Regions from separate parts of the Pseudarthrobacter sp. RHLT1-30-1 genome, predicted to be linked through region 2. Evidence: riboswitches for the same ligand, from Rfam matches in the RefSeq annotation. Region 2 holds a riboswitch; the other holds the start of a gene.

Region 1 (7,625 bases), on a different contig from region 2:
GGCCAGGACGGGCGCGGTGCTACTTCTTCAGCTCGCCCACAACGAAGTCGATGCATTCCAGCAGCGCCGACACATCGTCCGGCTCGATCGCCACGAAGGTCGCAATGCGGAGCTGGTTGCGGCCCAGCTTGCGGTATGGCTCGGTGTCCACGACGCCGTTGGCGCGAAGCACCTTGGCAATCGCCGCGGCGTCGATGGAGTCGTCGAAGTCGATGGTGGCGATGACGTTGGACCGGTCTTCAGCCTTCGCGACGAACGGCGTGGCGTATTCCGATGCCTCGGCCCAGCGGTAGATGCGGCCGGCCGAATCCGCGGTCCGTGCCGAGGCGAAGTCGAGCCCGCCGCTGGCATTGAGCCACTGCACCTGGGCGTCCAGGGTGACGAGCGTGGCCAGTGCCGGCGTGTTGTAGGTCTGGTTCAGCCGTGAGTTGTCGATCGCCGTCTGGAGGTCCAGGAAGTCCGGGATCCAGCGTCCGCCGGCCTTGATCCGCGCCGCGCGTTCCAGCGCTGCCGGGGAGAACAGGCCCAGCCACAGGCCGCCGTCGGAGGCGAAGTTCTTCTGCGGGGCGAAGTAGTAAACGTCCGCTTCAGCGACGTCGACGTCGAGCCCGCCGGCAGCCGAGGTGGCATCCACCAGGACGAGGGAGTCCGCGTCGGCACCCACCACGCGCCGGACCGGAGCAGCCACGCCCGTGGACGTTTCGTTCTGCGGCCAGGCGTAGACGTCGACGCCGGCCTCGGCCCGGGCGGCCGGGCGCGTGCCGGGCTCGGACTTGATGATGGAAGAGTCCGCGAGGAACGGTGCCTTGTTGGTGGCGGCGGCAAACTTTGAGCCAAACTCGCCGAAGGACAAGTGCTGTGCCCTGTTCTCGACCAGGCCGAAGCTCGCGATGTCCCAGAACGCGGTGGACCCGCCGACACCCAGGATGACCTCGTAGCCCTCGGGGGCGCGGAAAAACTCGCTGAGCCCGGTCCGGACCGATCCCACAAGGTTCTTGACCGGCGCCTGCCGGTGGGACGTGCCCAGCAGCTTCGACGACGCGGCCAAGGCCGCCAGCTGTTCGGGACGGACCTTGGACGGTCCGGCGCCGAACCGGCCGTCCTTGGGCAGGAGATTTGCGGGAATCGTGATGCTGGTGTCGCTCACTGTGGCTCCAATTTTCGGCAGGTACGAGGTGCGGCTCGGGGCGGCCCGGCAGGATGGCTGCGGCGGAGCCACCGTTTCATTCTGCCTGACTGCCGGGCGCCGCAGGGAAAAGAGACCGTCACAGTCCGGTCATTGAGATTATCCGGAGTAATTCAAAATAGGCTAAGCTGGCCTGCGAACGTAGCGGACCCCGCGAGGGCGCCAGCCGCAGGCGGTACCGTGGGAATCACGCAAGGACGGCGCTCGAGGAGCTGAGCTGAATGACGGACCTGATCGATACAACCGAGATGTATCTCCGGACCATTCTCGAACTTGAAGAAGAAAACATTGTTGCCCTGCGCGCCCGCATCGCCGAGCGGCTGCGCCACTCCGGCCCGACCGTTTCCCAGACCGTTGGACGCATGGAGCGCGACGGCCTGGTCGTTGTTACCGGCGACCGGCACCTTGAACTGACCGAAACCGGCCGGAAACGTGCCATTGGGGTGATGCGCAAGCACCGCCTCGCCGAGCGGCTGCTGGCCGACGTGATCGGCCTCGACTGGGCCTATGTCCATGAGGAAGCCTGCCGCTGGGAGCACGTTATGAGCGAACGGGTGGAGCGGCGGATCTTCGACCTGCTGAACCACCCCACGGTCTCGCCGTACGGCAACCCGATTCCCGGCCTCGCGGAACTGGGCGGCCTGGCGTCCGAGCCCAACGCTCCGGTCGTCGTGAACCTGCTTGACGCCATGGCAGGCTACGGGCCGGATTCCCGGATCAGGGTGAGCCGGCTCGCGGAGCCCATCCAGGTGGAACCGGAACTGCTCGTCCAACTGGACGAGGGAGGCATCCGCCCTGGCGCCAGTGTTTCGCTGGAGCGGGTGGGCGAATACATCTCGGTGCGGGTGCCGGAGATCGAAGGCGCGCTGGAGCTGCCGCCCGAGGTTGCAGCCCACGTCTTCGTTACCGTCGATTAACGCCGCTTCACCGGTATTAGCTGTCCGCTGAGGGGACCACCCCTGAGTTGCGCACAGGTTCCATAACGGATTTATCTCTGAATGGCTTCATCGCCTATAGTTGGTCTCTAGTACCGATACCAAAGCGTTACCTGATCCGAAGCCGAGCTCTGCCAGCGGATCAGTAACAGAACCACCTTTCTGGCAGGGGCGGGGGAACCACTTCCGGCTGTTCAACAGCCTTGGGGTGAAGTCCGTCAGCGGCAAGTACCCTCCACCGATGGACCCTTCGGGTCCCTTTGTGCCTGGATTCTTGCCACGGCGGACCGGGTCTTTGAACTCTCTGACCCGAATCCGACAGCTAACTTCGCAGGCTCTCCAGAGAGGAACCTTTTGACCACCCAGACCGCCAGGGGCCGCCGTCGTGCGACCGGTCCTGCTCCGGAGCCCCGTCCGGCCGTCGCCTTGCCGGCAGACCGCCCACGTGACGCGCACCGCGACGCACGCCGGGACCGCCGCAGCCCGTTCCGGCAGGTAACTGACTTCGCGGCCGCCAGCGGCGTGGGGCAAAAGGCCGGCCTCGCCCTGGCCGCCACGGGACTGGTCCTCACTGTCGCCGTCCCTGCGACGGGCCCGGTCATGGCCACGGACACCTCCGCCGCCGGTTCCATCTCCGCCGCGGTCCAGCCGGACATCACGGCCGACGACGCCAAGATTGACTTCAGCCGCAGCGCCGTCACCACCCAGGGTGACCCGGACGGAAAGCTCAAGCAGTTGCTGAGCGCGCAGTCCGCCGGCTCGATCACCCGTGCAGCCTCCGCGGGCAGCCTCGGGGCGCCCCTCGCCCAGCTGATAACCGCGTCACCCTTCGGTTACCGCGTCAGCCCCATTACCGGCGGCTCCGGGGAATTCCACCGCGGCCAGGACTATGCCGCCCAGTGCGGCAGCGCCGTCCTTGCGGCCGCCAGCGGCACCGTGACGTTCACCGGATGGCATCCCTATGGCGGCGGAAACCGGGTGGTGATCGACCACGGCAACGGCCTGGAGACCACCTACAACCACCTGTCGTCAGCCACCGTCAAGGTGGGCCAGCAGGTCTCCCGCGGCGATGTCGTGGCAATGAGCGGCACCACTGGCGCCTCCACCGGCTGCCACCTGCACTTTGAAGTCATGGTCAACGGCGAAGTCGTCGATCCGACCGGCTGGCTCTAAGAGCTGATGGGACGCTCTCGCATTCTTGTGACACGCCGTGATCTGAATGTGACATTGCCTCCCAACTGCTGTACCGTTTGAGCTACGCCAACTTTTCCGAAGTTGGCGCTCTTGAGTGGATTGCCTAGCTCTGCCACCGCTCAAGGTCCGTTCGCATGACATCGTCTGGCAGGGGCGGGGGAACCAATTTTGGTCTTCGCAAGAAGACCTTGGGGTTAAGTCGCAATGCTTCCCAGGAAGCAGCGCGGCCGGGTGACTCCCATCCGAATCCGACAGCTCACCTCGCAGGCATTGGGAGAGGCTACTTTCGTGTCTTCACGCCACAATGCTGCGCTTAACCGCGCTCGCGCGGCTCTTACGAGCCCGCTGGAATCCAACCGCCGTGTCGCCCTTGCCGGTGCCCGGAACGGATTCCATACCGCCGACTCAATTTCTGCTGAGTCCGGCCCGCAGGCCATGCACCTGCAAGCAGTTCCCGCTTTTGGCGCGTCTTCGCAGTACACCCTTCGCTAAGTAACCCATTTCGGGGCGATCCGGCGTACCCCCAAGATGCCGGAGCGTCCTCAGACCGCGCCCAAAAAGCGCGGACCCAGGATCACGAAAGAGAGAACTTAATGACTACTCGTGCAAACGCACGGCACCGCGCCGAGGTCACCAAGACCAACTCGCTGGCCGTCATTGCCAAAGCTGTCGGCGACAACGCCGGCGGCATGGGTCGCCAGGCAGCCGTCATCGTTGCTGCCTCCGGCCTCGTCCTGACCAGCGGTATCGCAGCCAACGCTGCTGAGGCCAATGTCCAGCGCGAAGCCACCTCCGCTTCCACCCTTGAGGTTCAGGCTGCTTCCCCGGCGACCATCTCGGCTGCCTCCACGATCGCCATCTCCTACGAGAAGCCGGCCGTCACCACCTCCCCGGCCCCCGTCGTCGAGGCCCCCAAGCCCGTCGTCAAGGTCGAGGAAGCACCCGCTGCCAAGACCTCCGGCACCAAGGTCGGTGGCGCCACCCTGGCGGCCGCCTCAACTGCCAGCACCAAGGCACCCGCCGTCGCCAGCGGCATGGGCGCCACGATCGCCGCCGCTGCCTACGCCCAGCTCGGTATTGGCCAGGACTGCACCGCCCTCGTTACCAACGCGCTGGCTGCTGCCGGCATCAACTACCACGGCTGGCCGGCAGGTTACCTGTCCCTCGGCCGCACCGTGAGCGCCGCCGAGGCACGCTCCGGCGACCTCGCGTACTACCAGAACGGCGGCTCGGGCATGGCCCACATCGCTGTCTACGTCGGCAACGGCATGGCCGTCCACGGCGGCTGGAACGGCGGGACCACGTCCCTGCAGTCCGTCAACGTCGGCTCCGGCCCGGTCTTCATCCGCGTCGGCGCCTAAGACCACAGCAGCAAACCCGAGGGACCCCCGCCGTTTGGCGGGGGTCCTTTTGCATTGCCGCCGGGTGAACTTTCGAGGGCTGCGGTCGCGGCGCGGGAAAAATATTCGGTAAATCGGCACCTCCGTGTTTACTCTTGTTTTGTCCATAGCCCGACCAAGCAGAGGGCAGCCGGCCCTCGTGCCCCTGGCGGGTGCGGCCGTGAAGAGGTATGCGGATGCGCACTCTCGTTCTAAATGCTGGATATGAACCGCTGGCGGTTGTCACTTTCCGCCGGGCACTCGTGCTGGTGCTGACCGGAAAGGCCAGCGTCGTGGCGGAAGGCGACACTCCTGTCGTCGGGCCCCAGGACGTCCTTGGCCGGCCCTCGGTGATTCTGCTGAATCGCTACATCAGGCCCCGGTACAACAACATAACGGCTGTCAGCCGCCGCGGCGTGCTTCGCCGGGACGGACACCGTTGCGCGTACTGCGGGAAGGCGGCGCACACCATTGATCATGTCCAACCCAAATCCAGGGGTGGTGCGGATTCCTGGGAGAACCTCGTCGCGGCCTGCCTGCGCTGCAACAATGCCAAAGGGGACCACACGCCGGGTGAAATGGGCTGGAAGTTGGGCTTCAGCCCGGCGCCGCCCCGCGGGACAACCTGGCAGATCAAGGAACTGGAGAAGCCGACGCCGGCCTGGGACCCTTTCCTGCTGCCGGAATCTGCTGCCTGATCCGGTCCGGCGGTCCGGTCCGATCTCGGCCGGTCCGGGGATCCGGTCCGGCCGGAGTGGCAGTCTGCAGGGCCGCGCTAGGCTGGGCGGGTGGAATTTGATGCTGTCATCCTCGCCGGGGGGAGGTCATCCCGGCTGGGCGGGGTGCCCAAGTCGGGCCTGATGCACGACGGCGCCACCCTCCTTGAGCTCGCCCTTCGGGCCGCCCGCGGGGCGGCGGCGGTCGCCGTCGTCGGGCCCGACCCCGGCACCCTGCCGGACGGTGTGGTCAGATGCCGGGAGGATCCGCCCTTTGCCGGGCCTGCCGCCGCCATCGCGGCAGGACTCGCCGCCCTGGAACGGAACCGCGCCCACGACCCGCGCCACCCTTCCGCCGCGCCCTTCACCCTCGTCCTTGCCTGCGACATGCCCGGGGCGGGCGCCGCCATCCGGGCGTTGCTCGGCGCGGCCGCCGAAGCGGAGGTGCACGACGGGCTCATGGCAGTGTCTCGTGATGGACACCGGCAACCTCTCATGGGCTTATATCGCACAGCTGTGCTACAACGGCGCGCGGCCGATGCAGCCCGGCGCGGTGCCCTCGAAAATGCCTCGGTATTCGCGCTTCTTGCTAGGCTGGAGGTGCGGGAAGTAAGCGTCCCCGAAGGGTCCACGGATGATGTGGACACTTGGGACGATGCCTCCGCATTAGGGGTTACCCGCCCGCCGGACCGGCATGGCAGCGACCGTCCTGAACACGACCGTCCCGAACGCGACAGTCCTGCACGGGGCAGCCGAGACCATGGCATCCGGCCCGGGGACCCCAGCTGAACTCAACTTTGGAGGCAAACGGTGAAAAGCCAGGATGAAACACTCGAAGACTGGTGCCGTGCCCTGCTTCAGGCCCTGGAACTGGAAGACGTCGAGGTTGACGTGAACGAGGTCCTGGCCCTCGCCGGAGTGGCAGCTCACTCCGTGGTGCGCCCGGCCGCACCGTTGACGACGTTTATCGCCGGATTCGCGGCCGGTTTGGCCTCCGGCTCCGGGCAGGCCACGGATTCCGTCTCCATGCAGGCCGCGATGGGCGTAGCCCGCAAACTCGCCACGGACTACGCGGCCAGCGAAGCCTCGGGGGCATGACACCTGCACCCCCTCACGGCAGCCCAGCTGCCGCCGGGGACGAGCCTGCAACGAACACCCCCGACACCAGCCCCGCCGCCGCGCCCGCCGCCGCGCCTGCCGCCGCGCCCGCCGGGCACCAAGACGAGAGTTCCGCGGGGCTCATTAGCGACGCGGCCAGCGAGGTGCCCCAGACGGAGGCGCCGCATCGGCCCCTTGCCCACACCTGGCAGGAAGCCTGGCAGCTCGCCTTCGGCTGCGCGACTCCGATCCCCGCCGCACCCGTTGCCCTCCGGGAGGCCCTGGGCCGGACACTTGCCGCCGATGTGGAAGCACTGGTGGACCTGCCGCACTACGCCTCCTCCGCCATGGACGGCTGGGCCGTCAACGGCAGCGGACCCTGGATCCTCGCGGAACCCGGCCAGCGGCTGGCACCCCACCAGGCCAGTCCGATCGTCACTGGCGGACTGATCCCTCCCGGGGCGAAGGCCGTGCTGCGCAGCGAGAGCGGCACGATCGCCAGCGACGAGGACGGGCTGCCAGTCCTTCGCCTCGGCGGCGGCGCCAAACCCGGTGAGCCGCGGAACGGCGAACACATCCGCAAAGCCGCGGAGGAAGCCGCCGCCGGCGAAGTGCTGATCAAGGCTGGCGCCCTCCTCAACCCCGCCCACCTCGCGCTCGCTGCCGTTGGCGGTCACGACGCCCTCCCGGTGCTGGGCAAAGCCCTGGTCCGGCTGGTGTTCACCGGCTCGGAGGTGGTCTCGGCGGGGATCCCGCAGCCGGGGGAGGTGCGCGACACTTTCGGCCCCCAGCTCGCAGGCGTCGTGGAGATGCTCGGCGGAATCTGCACCGGCGAAACGAAAATCGGCGACAGCTACGCCGAATGGCTCACCGCCCTCGAGGACACCGACCCCGCGGCGGAAAACGGCGCGGCTCCAGCCGCGCAGCCGGCCGGTCCCTCGGCCGCGGAGCTGCTGCCCGCCGACGTCGTCATCACCACGGGCGGCACCGGCAGGTCCGGCACCGACCACCTGCGCCGTTCGGTCGCGGAGCTCGGCGGACGCCTGCTCATCGACGGCATCGCCATGCGGCCGGGCCATCCGGCCGTGCTGGCTGAACTGCCGGACGGCAGGTTCAT
Region 2 (7,625 bases):
TTTTGTGACCATTTGGGGAACGGCCGGCTAGAAGAGTCTGGCGGTGACGGTTTCGGTGAGCTGGTGGATGACGCGGGTTCGGGCCGCCATATCCGACGGTCCCACGCCCAGCGTGTAGACCACAAACACGTAGGCCCGGTCGCCCTGGACCAGGACGCTTGCGTCATGCAGGTAACCCTCGAGCAGCCCATATTTGTGGAAGACGCTGACCTCTGGGGGCGTGGCGGCCGGGATCAGCAGTTCGTAATTGGTCTGCTGCATATAGGACAGCAACTGGGCGGTGTTGGTGGCGTTGAGGAGCCGGCCGCTGTACAGCTCGGACAGGGTCCGCCCCATCTCGGCGGGAGTCAGGCCGTTCACCGTGCGGTCATAGGGGATGCCGAGGTCGGCGGCGTATTCGGTCAGGCCCTTCTGTCCGACGGCGGCAAGGATCAACGCCCACGACTCGTTGTTGCTCTGCTGGACCATCTGCCGGATCTGTTGGCCGGCGGTGGACGGCCCCATCCGGGACGTCAGCGAGGCCTTGCCGGTTTCCACCAGATGGTAGTAGGCGGCAGCGGCGAGAATCTTGCCCGTACTGGCGGCCACAAACTTCGTCTTCACCCCGTACTCGTGCACGTCCCCGTCGCGCATGTCGATCAGGGCCACGCCCAGCCGGTAGGCGCTGTTGGCCTTGATGACGCCGTCGATCTCCGCGTCGAGTAGCGCACTGATGGTCGGGTCGGACGGAGCGACGGCGGGTGTCGGGGCCGGCGGTGTGGCGGTGGCTACCGCGGAGGGTGTCGCGCCGGTGGCGGACAGCGGGTCGGCCGGTCCGGCATTCGCTGGCGCGGATGCCGACGTCGCCGGCGCAACACCGGCATCGCGTGGAACGCCGTCCCGGACGGTGGCGTAGACGCCCGCGGCCGAGACCAGGCCGAGGACTGTGACGAGCGCGATCAGGAACTTCGGTCTAATCCCGCCCGGAAAACCCGGCAGGCCCCGCAAGGGACTCCGGTTGAATTCAGCTGTATGACGGCCGCTGCTGTAGTGTCGGCCGGGACCCCAGGAATCCATCCGGCCTATTGCCGCAGCATCGACGGAAGCGCAACGTCGGCTGACGTCGCAGGCTGGTTCGCTGGCATGCTTGTCCTTCTTGACCTAGGGACCGCGCTTGATTCAGAACCGCGGCGCGGCTTCAGATTTCCTTATTCTGCCCCGGGCTCAGCCTAGCGCAAGCGGCCGCGCCCAAGTGATCCCGGATTTGCCTTCCGGCCCCCGGGGGCGGCGGGCCCGCGGGCCCCCAAAACCGCCAAAGCCGTTGTGCGGCGAGACGTACCGCCTGGCGTCGGGCGCCCTCCCACTGCCGCGGTCCGCGTCGTACGCTGGAACCCCGGCAGCCCGGCAAAGGAGCCCGCATGCGCAAGGTCATCTTTATGATGCAAGTATCCCTGGACGGCTATTTCGAAGGTCCGCAGCACGATCTGAGCTGGCACCGGGTCGATGACGAACTGCACACCCACTTCAACGATGAGCTGCGGACCATGGGCGCCTTCCTGGACGGCCGCGTCACCTATGAGCTGATGGCCGACTACTGGCCGACAGCGGACGAGGACCCTTCGAGCGCTCCTGCGGAGGTTGAGTTCGCGGGGATCTGGCGGGACAAGCCCAAGATCGTCTATTCCCGGACCCTGGCCACGGCGGACTGGAACACCGACGTGGTGCACGAGGTCGTCGCCGAGGACGTGGTGCGGCTCAAGGAACAGCCTGGCGGTGACCTCGCACTCGGTGGCGCCGAACTCGCAGCGGCTTTCAGGCGGCTAGGTCTGATCGACGAGTACCGGATCTATGTGCACCCGGTCCTCATCGGTCGGGGAAAGCCCCTTTTTCCGGAAACGGATGCGATGACGCCGCTCCGTCTGCTGGCGAGCCGTACGTTTGGCAACGGTGTGGTGCTGCTTCGCTACGCACTAGAGTCGGAGTCCGGCGACGCAGACGGCCGGTGATCCGCTGCCCCCAAGGCAACTGATCGACCGGCCGACTGTGCGCTGGGTGGTGCTAGGCGCTGGTGGTGCTAGCCTGCGCGGACGAACGTCACCGGGCCGGTGGCGGTCAGCCAGGAAAGCGGGTGCGTCATGGTGGCGTTGACGCCGTTCATGCCGCCGCTGATGGCCTGGCCGTTGCCGGCGTAGATGGCAACGTGGCCGGACTGGACGATGATGTCGCCGGGCTGGGGCGTGGCGACGACCGAGCCGTATTTCAGGAAAGCCTGCGGGCCGATGTCACCGACCGGGATGCCGGCCGCGTTCAGGGCCTTCTCGACCATCGCGGTGCAGTCCTGCGTGATGCCGATCTGGCCGTAGGCCACGGCCAGCAGCGTGGCGTTGACTCCACCGGCTGCCGGAGCCGCGGCGGGGGCCGGGGCTGCCTGGACCTTGACGGTTGCTTTAGCGGCCGCGGGGGCCACAGCTGCTGCCGGTGCCTTCGGAGCGGCAACAGCAGCTGCCGCCTTCGGAGCGGCTACGGGCTTGGGTGCCTCCACCACGGGAGCAGGCGACGTCTCAACGGCCGGGCGTTCGAACGTGATCTGGACGGCCGAGTCGGCCAGCACCGGCGCGGAGACCTGGCCCTGCACGTCAACGGACGTTGCGGGTGCAGAGTCGCGCTGGGCCGGCGCCTCGGCGGCGTTGGCGGCCATGGCGCCGCTAAGCACCATTCCGGAAGCGGCGACGAGGACTGCGGCCTGGCGGCCGACGGTGCCGGCGGTGCGGCGGTTGTTGCGTAGGGCGGCGTGTTTGGGCGCACGGGTATTGCTAAAAGTCATTGAAAAAGCCTCTCCCAATGCCTGCGAGGTGAGCTGTCGGATTCGGATGGGAGGCACCCGGCCGCACGCGGGCCCGACATAGCGGGCCGTGCGGCTTCACCCCAAGACCCCTGGAGAACAGCGGGTCAAAATTGGTTTCCCCGTCTCTGCCGGACGTTGCTGCGAGTTATCCCCACGCCGCGGCAGAGTTAGGCAATCGGCAGGGGAGAACCTGTCTCGGAAACAACAGGCACCCATCAACGGTAACGGAATGATTACGACAAGTCACATCGAGGTATCACATGCGGGCGCTGGCGGGCCAGGAATGCCCTTCGTCGACGGGTCCCCAGGCATAGGATGATGCCATCACCGTTCCGCCGAAACGGAGGCCAGACAATGAACAGCCCCGACGTGCCCAGGCACTGTGTTGCCATCTGCCAGCTGAGCATTCAGCCGCCGGAGGACTTCAACGTCAATACCGAACTGCTGGTGCTCGACACCGGGGAAGTTCACGTGTCCACGTGGGACGCCGAACCCCGCGACGGCGGCTTCGACGTCCATGTCCTGAACGACCGGGTGGATGCCCTGGGCTTTATGGTCGTCACCGGTTGGGAGTTCTTCGATGAAAGGGCCTACGCCGTGGTGGAGCCCCGCCCCGGCAAGCGATGATCGATCGCTGGTCCGCGGGTTTCGCAGCGGCAGCCGTGACCGCGTTCAGTGTTTCCACCGCGCTCTTGTTGACCAACGCGATGATGCTCCCCGGAGCCGGCCTGGTTCGGCTCTTGTTGGCCGTCTTCATCGGCCCGCTGGCTGCAGCCCTCTCCGCCGTCGTGCTCCTGCATCGAGCGGGGCGGCTCTCCGCCCCGGCGGCATCGTTCACTGCGGCTAGTGCCTTCCTGGCGTGTGGTTTGGCGGCACTGACGGCAAAGAGTTGGTCGGTCGGTTTCGACGAAGCTGATGCGGGTCTGGGCCGCAGCTGGTTTGGTTCGTCGACCCTGCTGTTCCTGATTCTCGCGTGGATTGCTGGCACGATCTGTCTTGTGGCACCGGTCGGCTCGGCGCTGAGCAGGCGGCGCTCCCTGCCCATCCGCCTCGTGCAAAGTACAGTCCTGGCAGCGCCTTTTGCGCTTCTCCTCGGCGCACTAACGCTGATGGCTCCCCTGGCCAGCGCACTGGGCGCCGTCGTGCTGCTTGTCATCGCTCTGCGATGGGACAGTGCGAAGCCTCCCGCAGCACGGCGCGACGCCGTCCGGGCAGCAGTGCGACCGTCCCCGCTGATGCCGGTGGCGGCTTGGACTCGGCGGAGGGACGCTGCAGCATGCGCGGCCGCGCTGGTGACGCTGGTTGCGGGCCTGGGCTGCGCTGTGTTTGCCTTCTCCGGGCGTAGCTGGGCGCCGATGGTTAGCGATTCCACCCACGCCATGAACCTCGGTCTGGCCGCCGGCGCGCTGGCGGCCATTCCTGCGACCCTCGCGGCCGGGATTGTGCTCGCCCCGCGTTTCGGCGGCATCATGCGGTGGTCGGTAGTGCTGTGTTGCGCGAGTCTTGTCGTGGAGGCGGCCGCTCAATTTCTTGGGGCCGGGCATCCCACACAGTGGCCGCTCATCCTTGCTGCAGCAACCCTGATGGGCTTCGCGGTCTCGCTGCCTTTCGGACGGCTCATTCCCGGGGGGCCTTGCTCCGCGTCGGCGTGACAGCGCTGTTCGGTCTCGCCGGTTCAATTGTCGGACTCCAGCTGGTGACGATGGCCGCTTTCATTGCACCACCGGCCGCGGCCGCGCTCTTCGTCTCGTCTTGGAAGCGCTTGTCAGGGGCAGGGCTGCGGCCGGCGTTATGACGGCAATACTAGGCCGGCCGGGCGGAGTCCAGCCAGTCGTGAAGGGCGGCGTTGAACCGCCCGGGTTGAGTGAAAGGCATTCCATGCCCTACACGCTGGTGGATCTCGAAGCTGCAGTTCCGGAATTTCGATTGGTAGTGTTCCATGACGCGTAAGAGTCTGTGTTCCTCCTTGTCCCCCGCCATGAGGAGGACCGGCCGGGAGGATCCCAGGACCTCAGGAGGAACGGCGAACGAGAAATTTGCCAGGATTAAGCGCCTGAGCGTTCCGGCGGACACGGCCCGGGACAGGGCGAAGTAGTCCTCGAACATCGATGAGGGGATGCCGAGTTGCGCCGCCTGGGCGTGAGCGAAGCGACGGTTCCTCGACAGCGGTGCGGACCCCGCGGCGAGCAGGCTGAGCGCCGTCGCTCCGCGCCACGGGCTCAAAAGAGAGCTGACCACCACGAGGCGCTCGACATGGCCGGGGTAGGACGCCGCCAGTTGAATCGCCGTTTGACCGCCGAGGGAATGTCCAATGACGGTGACGGGCCCGGGTTGTTCCAGAAGGCCGGTCTCCTCTGCGACTGCGGCTGCCGCCTGAACATGGGTGGAAAACCTGCCTTGGCGCTGCGGATGATGCCCCGGAAGGGTAGGGGTCAGGACGGTGAAATAACGAGCGAAGTAGGCAATTTGCTCCGCCCACATCCAGGGTCCTACGCCGCCGCCGTGAATGAACACGAGCGTGGCACTTTTCCCGTCGGACGCTGCCTTCATAACGCCAGTCTTCCAGAACGGGACGATCACGATTCCTCCCCGGGCGGTCAGAATTCCAATTCCGGCCGGTGCCTGGCCAGCTCGGTGAGCACCCGGGAGACCGCTTCGGCGGCAACCTCGCCGCCGTCGCCCGCCGGCGCTTCCGTTTGGGGCGACTCCCTCAGCACGAGACGGGCATGGCGCACGAACCGGGGCCAGTCCCCGGCGCCGGTACGGAGCTCGCGGAGCGGGGAAAGCAGGGCAGCCCGGCGCAGCCAGTTGTCGGGATCCCGGATCCACCGGTCCAGGACACTGTCGGCACGCACCCGGGCCACGACGTCGAGCCGGGCAATCAGCGGGCCGATGACGTCGACGGCGAGCGGATCGACCAGCACGCCCACCCGTGCGCTCCGCACGAAGCCTTCGATCCGGGTGAGGTCCGTGTTGGTGAGCAGCCCGACGCTCGACTGCAGGAGCACGACGGCGGCGAGGCGGCGTTCGAAGACGGGCACCTCCCACAACTCGGAGCTCAGCGCTGTGACGTCATCGTGCGTCAGTTCCGGGTGCCGGCGGAGGGCGTCCCGGATCGTTCCCCGCACGGCACCGACAGACGCTCCGTAGTAGCGGTGATCGCTGCCGTGCCGTGCTTCGGATTCCTCGGCGCGGCTCCAGGACGACTCCCGATGGAGTGCCTCGTCAATGAATTCTCCGGCAACGCTCATGGGGTCATTCTTTCGCATGGCCGGGACCGGTATTTGTCGCAGGTGCCCGATAGCCTGTTTTTGTGGACGGCAATCAGGGGCCCGACGTGGCTCCGGCAGCAGCTGGCAGGGGCGTGGTCACCGAGGTGGCCCGTTCCCTGGCCGCTCCACCGCACCACCCCTGCCCGGAACGACGTCCGGAAAGATTCCCGGAACAAGGGGTGCCGACAAGCCCCCGGACCGGCGCACACAGATCCTCAGTCGCGAGCGTCGGGAGCTCCTTCATCACCTGAAGCTGCTCCACCACTCGCGCTCCAGGAGACCGTTGGCAGCCTAAACAGGCGGAGTGGCCGGCAGCTGTTCGCGCTTTACTGACCTGGTGCCCGGTAGGACGGTGTCTTCTTGGCTGCTTCGTCAAGTTCTTCTGGAGCCATAAGCGGTTTCAGGCGCACGTTCACGGAGCCAGTGGAATTGATCATGAGGGAAAGCGCCGCCGCGTCGGCCGGCCCCGGTACCTCGAAGACCCCCAGCACGTCGGTCTCGCCAAAAGCGTAGTAGAAGCACTCGAGTGAGCCGCCCACAGACTTGAGGGCTTCGACCAGCGCGTCACGGCGCTTCGTGCCCCCTTCGCGCATGAGGCCCTTAATGCCTTCTCCGACGTAGTTCGCTTCGAACAGATATTTGGCCATGGTCTTCCCGTCCTGTGATGTCCAGGACTCGGGCACACAACGGTGTCTTCGAAACCCTTAGGGGCACGTCCCGGAGTTGGTCCCCAGAGTGGGGCTGTGGGCACATCGTAGGCGTTCCGCAACACGCTGACAACGGCTGCTGCAGAGCCGGATGCCGAACTGGGATTGCGCTGGCGCACCCACCCCGAGCGGCCCTGGGCGAAACGCCTAAGCGTCCCTGGGCGGGACGACCACAACCGGGCACGCGGCATGGCCGCTGACCTGGGCGGAGACCGAACCCAGGTGGAGGCCGGGGAATCCCCCGTGTCCGCGGGAGCCAACGACTACAAGATCCGCACCCGTGGCGGCGTCGAGCACTGCAGACGCCGCCGAATCACTTTGCACCACCCGGCCAGTGGCCGCCACCCCCTCATCCGCGATGATCGCCAGAGCGGCAGCCTGTGTCTTCTCTGCCACTTGTTGGGGCGAATCCTCTCGCACGGTCTTTTCGCCGACTGCAGTTTCCAGCATTGCCGGATACCACGCGAGCGGCGGCTTGCTCCAGGACGTTATGAGACGAATCTGGCCGTCCCGCAGTTTGGCCTCGTCCACAGCCCATTTCAGGGCATGCTGAGCATTTTCGGAACCGTCAAAACCCACCACAATCACGAACGATCCTGAACCGGTCATTGTCTTTCCATTCCCTAGCTTCAGCGGGGCCGCCTGGATTCTTCAGTGTCTGTGCCCGTGAAAGTGAGTGTCAAGGACCGTCCGGCCTACCCGGCACTCCCAATCCCGGGAGAAGACGACAGCCAGACCCTATGACAAGGCGCCGCCAGCCACTATTCTCTTGCCATGAGAGATGGGGGCGCATTTCGGCGAGTGAGCCGCAGCAGCCGGGCC

What was found. A riboswitch is a leader RNA that binds a small molecule or an ion and turns the genes downstream of it on or off. The one in region 2 is predicted to bind cyclic di-AMP.
Region 1: linked by a shared signal. The riboswitch ahead of AC50YM_RS17180 (M23 family metallopeptidase) and the one ahead of AC50YM_RS10365 (hypothetical protein) in region 2 are both predicted to bind cyclic di-AMP.

Annotation. Positions count from the first base shown of each region.
Region 1 covers NZ_JBWZCG010000028.1:21,252-28,876, forward strand. Annotated here, with positions in the region: gene serC (phosphoserine transaminase) at 20-1,147, opposite strand; gene AC50YM_RS17175 (iron-dependent transcriptional repressor DtxR) at 1,408-2,103, shown strand; cyclic di-AMP (ydaO/yuaA leader) riboswitch at 2,264-2,473, shown strand; gene AC50YM_RS17180 (M23 family metallopeptidase) at 2,476-3,294, shown strand; cyclic di-AMP (ydaO/yuaA leader) riboswitch at 3,441-3,599, shown strand; gene AC50YM_RS17185 (NlpC/P60 family protein) at 3,909-4,676, shown strand; gene AC50YM_RS17190 (HNH endonuclease) at 4,892-5,392, shown strand; gene mobA (molybdenum cofactor guanylyltransferase) at 5,483-6,199, shown strand; gene AC50YM_RS17200 (DUF6457 domain-containing protein) at 6,221-6,508, shown strand; gene AC50YM_RS17205 (molybdopterin molybdotransferase MoeA) at 6,505-7,625, shown strand, end outside.
Region 2 covers NZ_JBWZCG010000012.1:1,276-8,900, reverse strand. Annotated here, with positions in the region: gene AC50YM_RS10375 (serine hydrolase) at 28-987, opposite strand; gene AC50YM_RS10370 (dihydrofolate reductase family protein) at 1,398-1,985, shown strand; gene AC50YM_RS10365 (hypothetical protein) at 2,054-2,803, opposite strand; cyclic di-AMP (ydaO/yuaA leader) riboswitch at 2,808-2,977, opposite strand; gene AC50YM_RS10360 (hypothetical protein) at 3,179-3,451, shown strand; gene AC50YM_RS10355 (hypothetical protein) at 3,487-4,476, shown strand; gene AC50YM_RS10350 (alpha/beta fold hydrolase) at 4,628-5,374, opposite strand; gene AC50YM_RS10345 (DNA alkylation repair protein) at 5,422-6,075, opposite strand; gene AC50YM_RS10340 (GYD domain-containing protein) at 6,423-6,743, opposite strand; gene AC50YM_RS10335 (universal stress protein) at 6,951-7,412, opposite strand.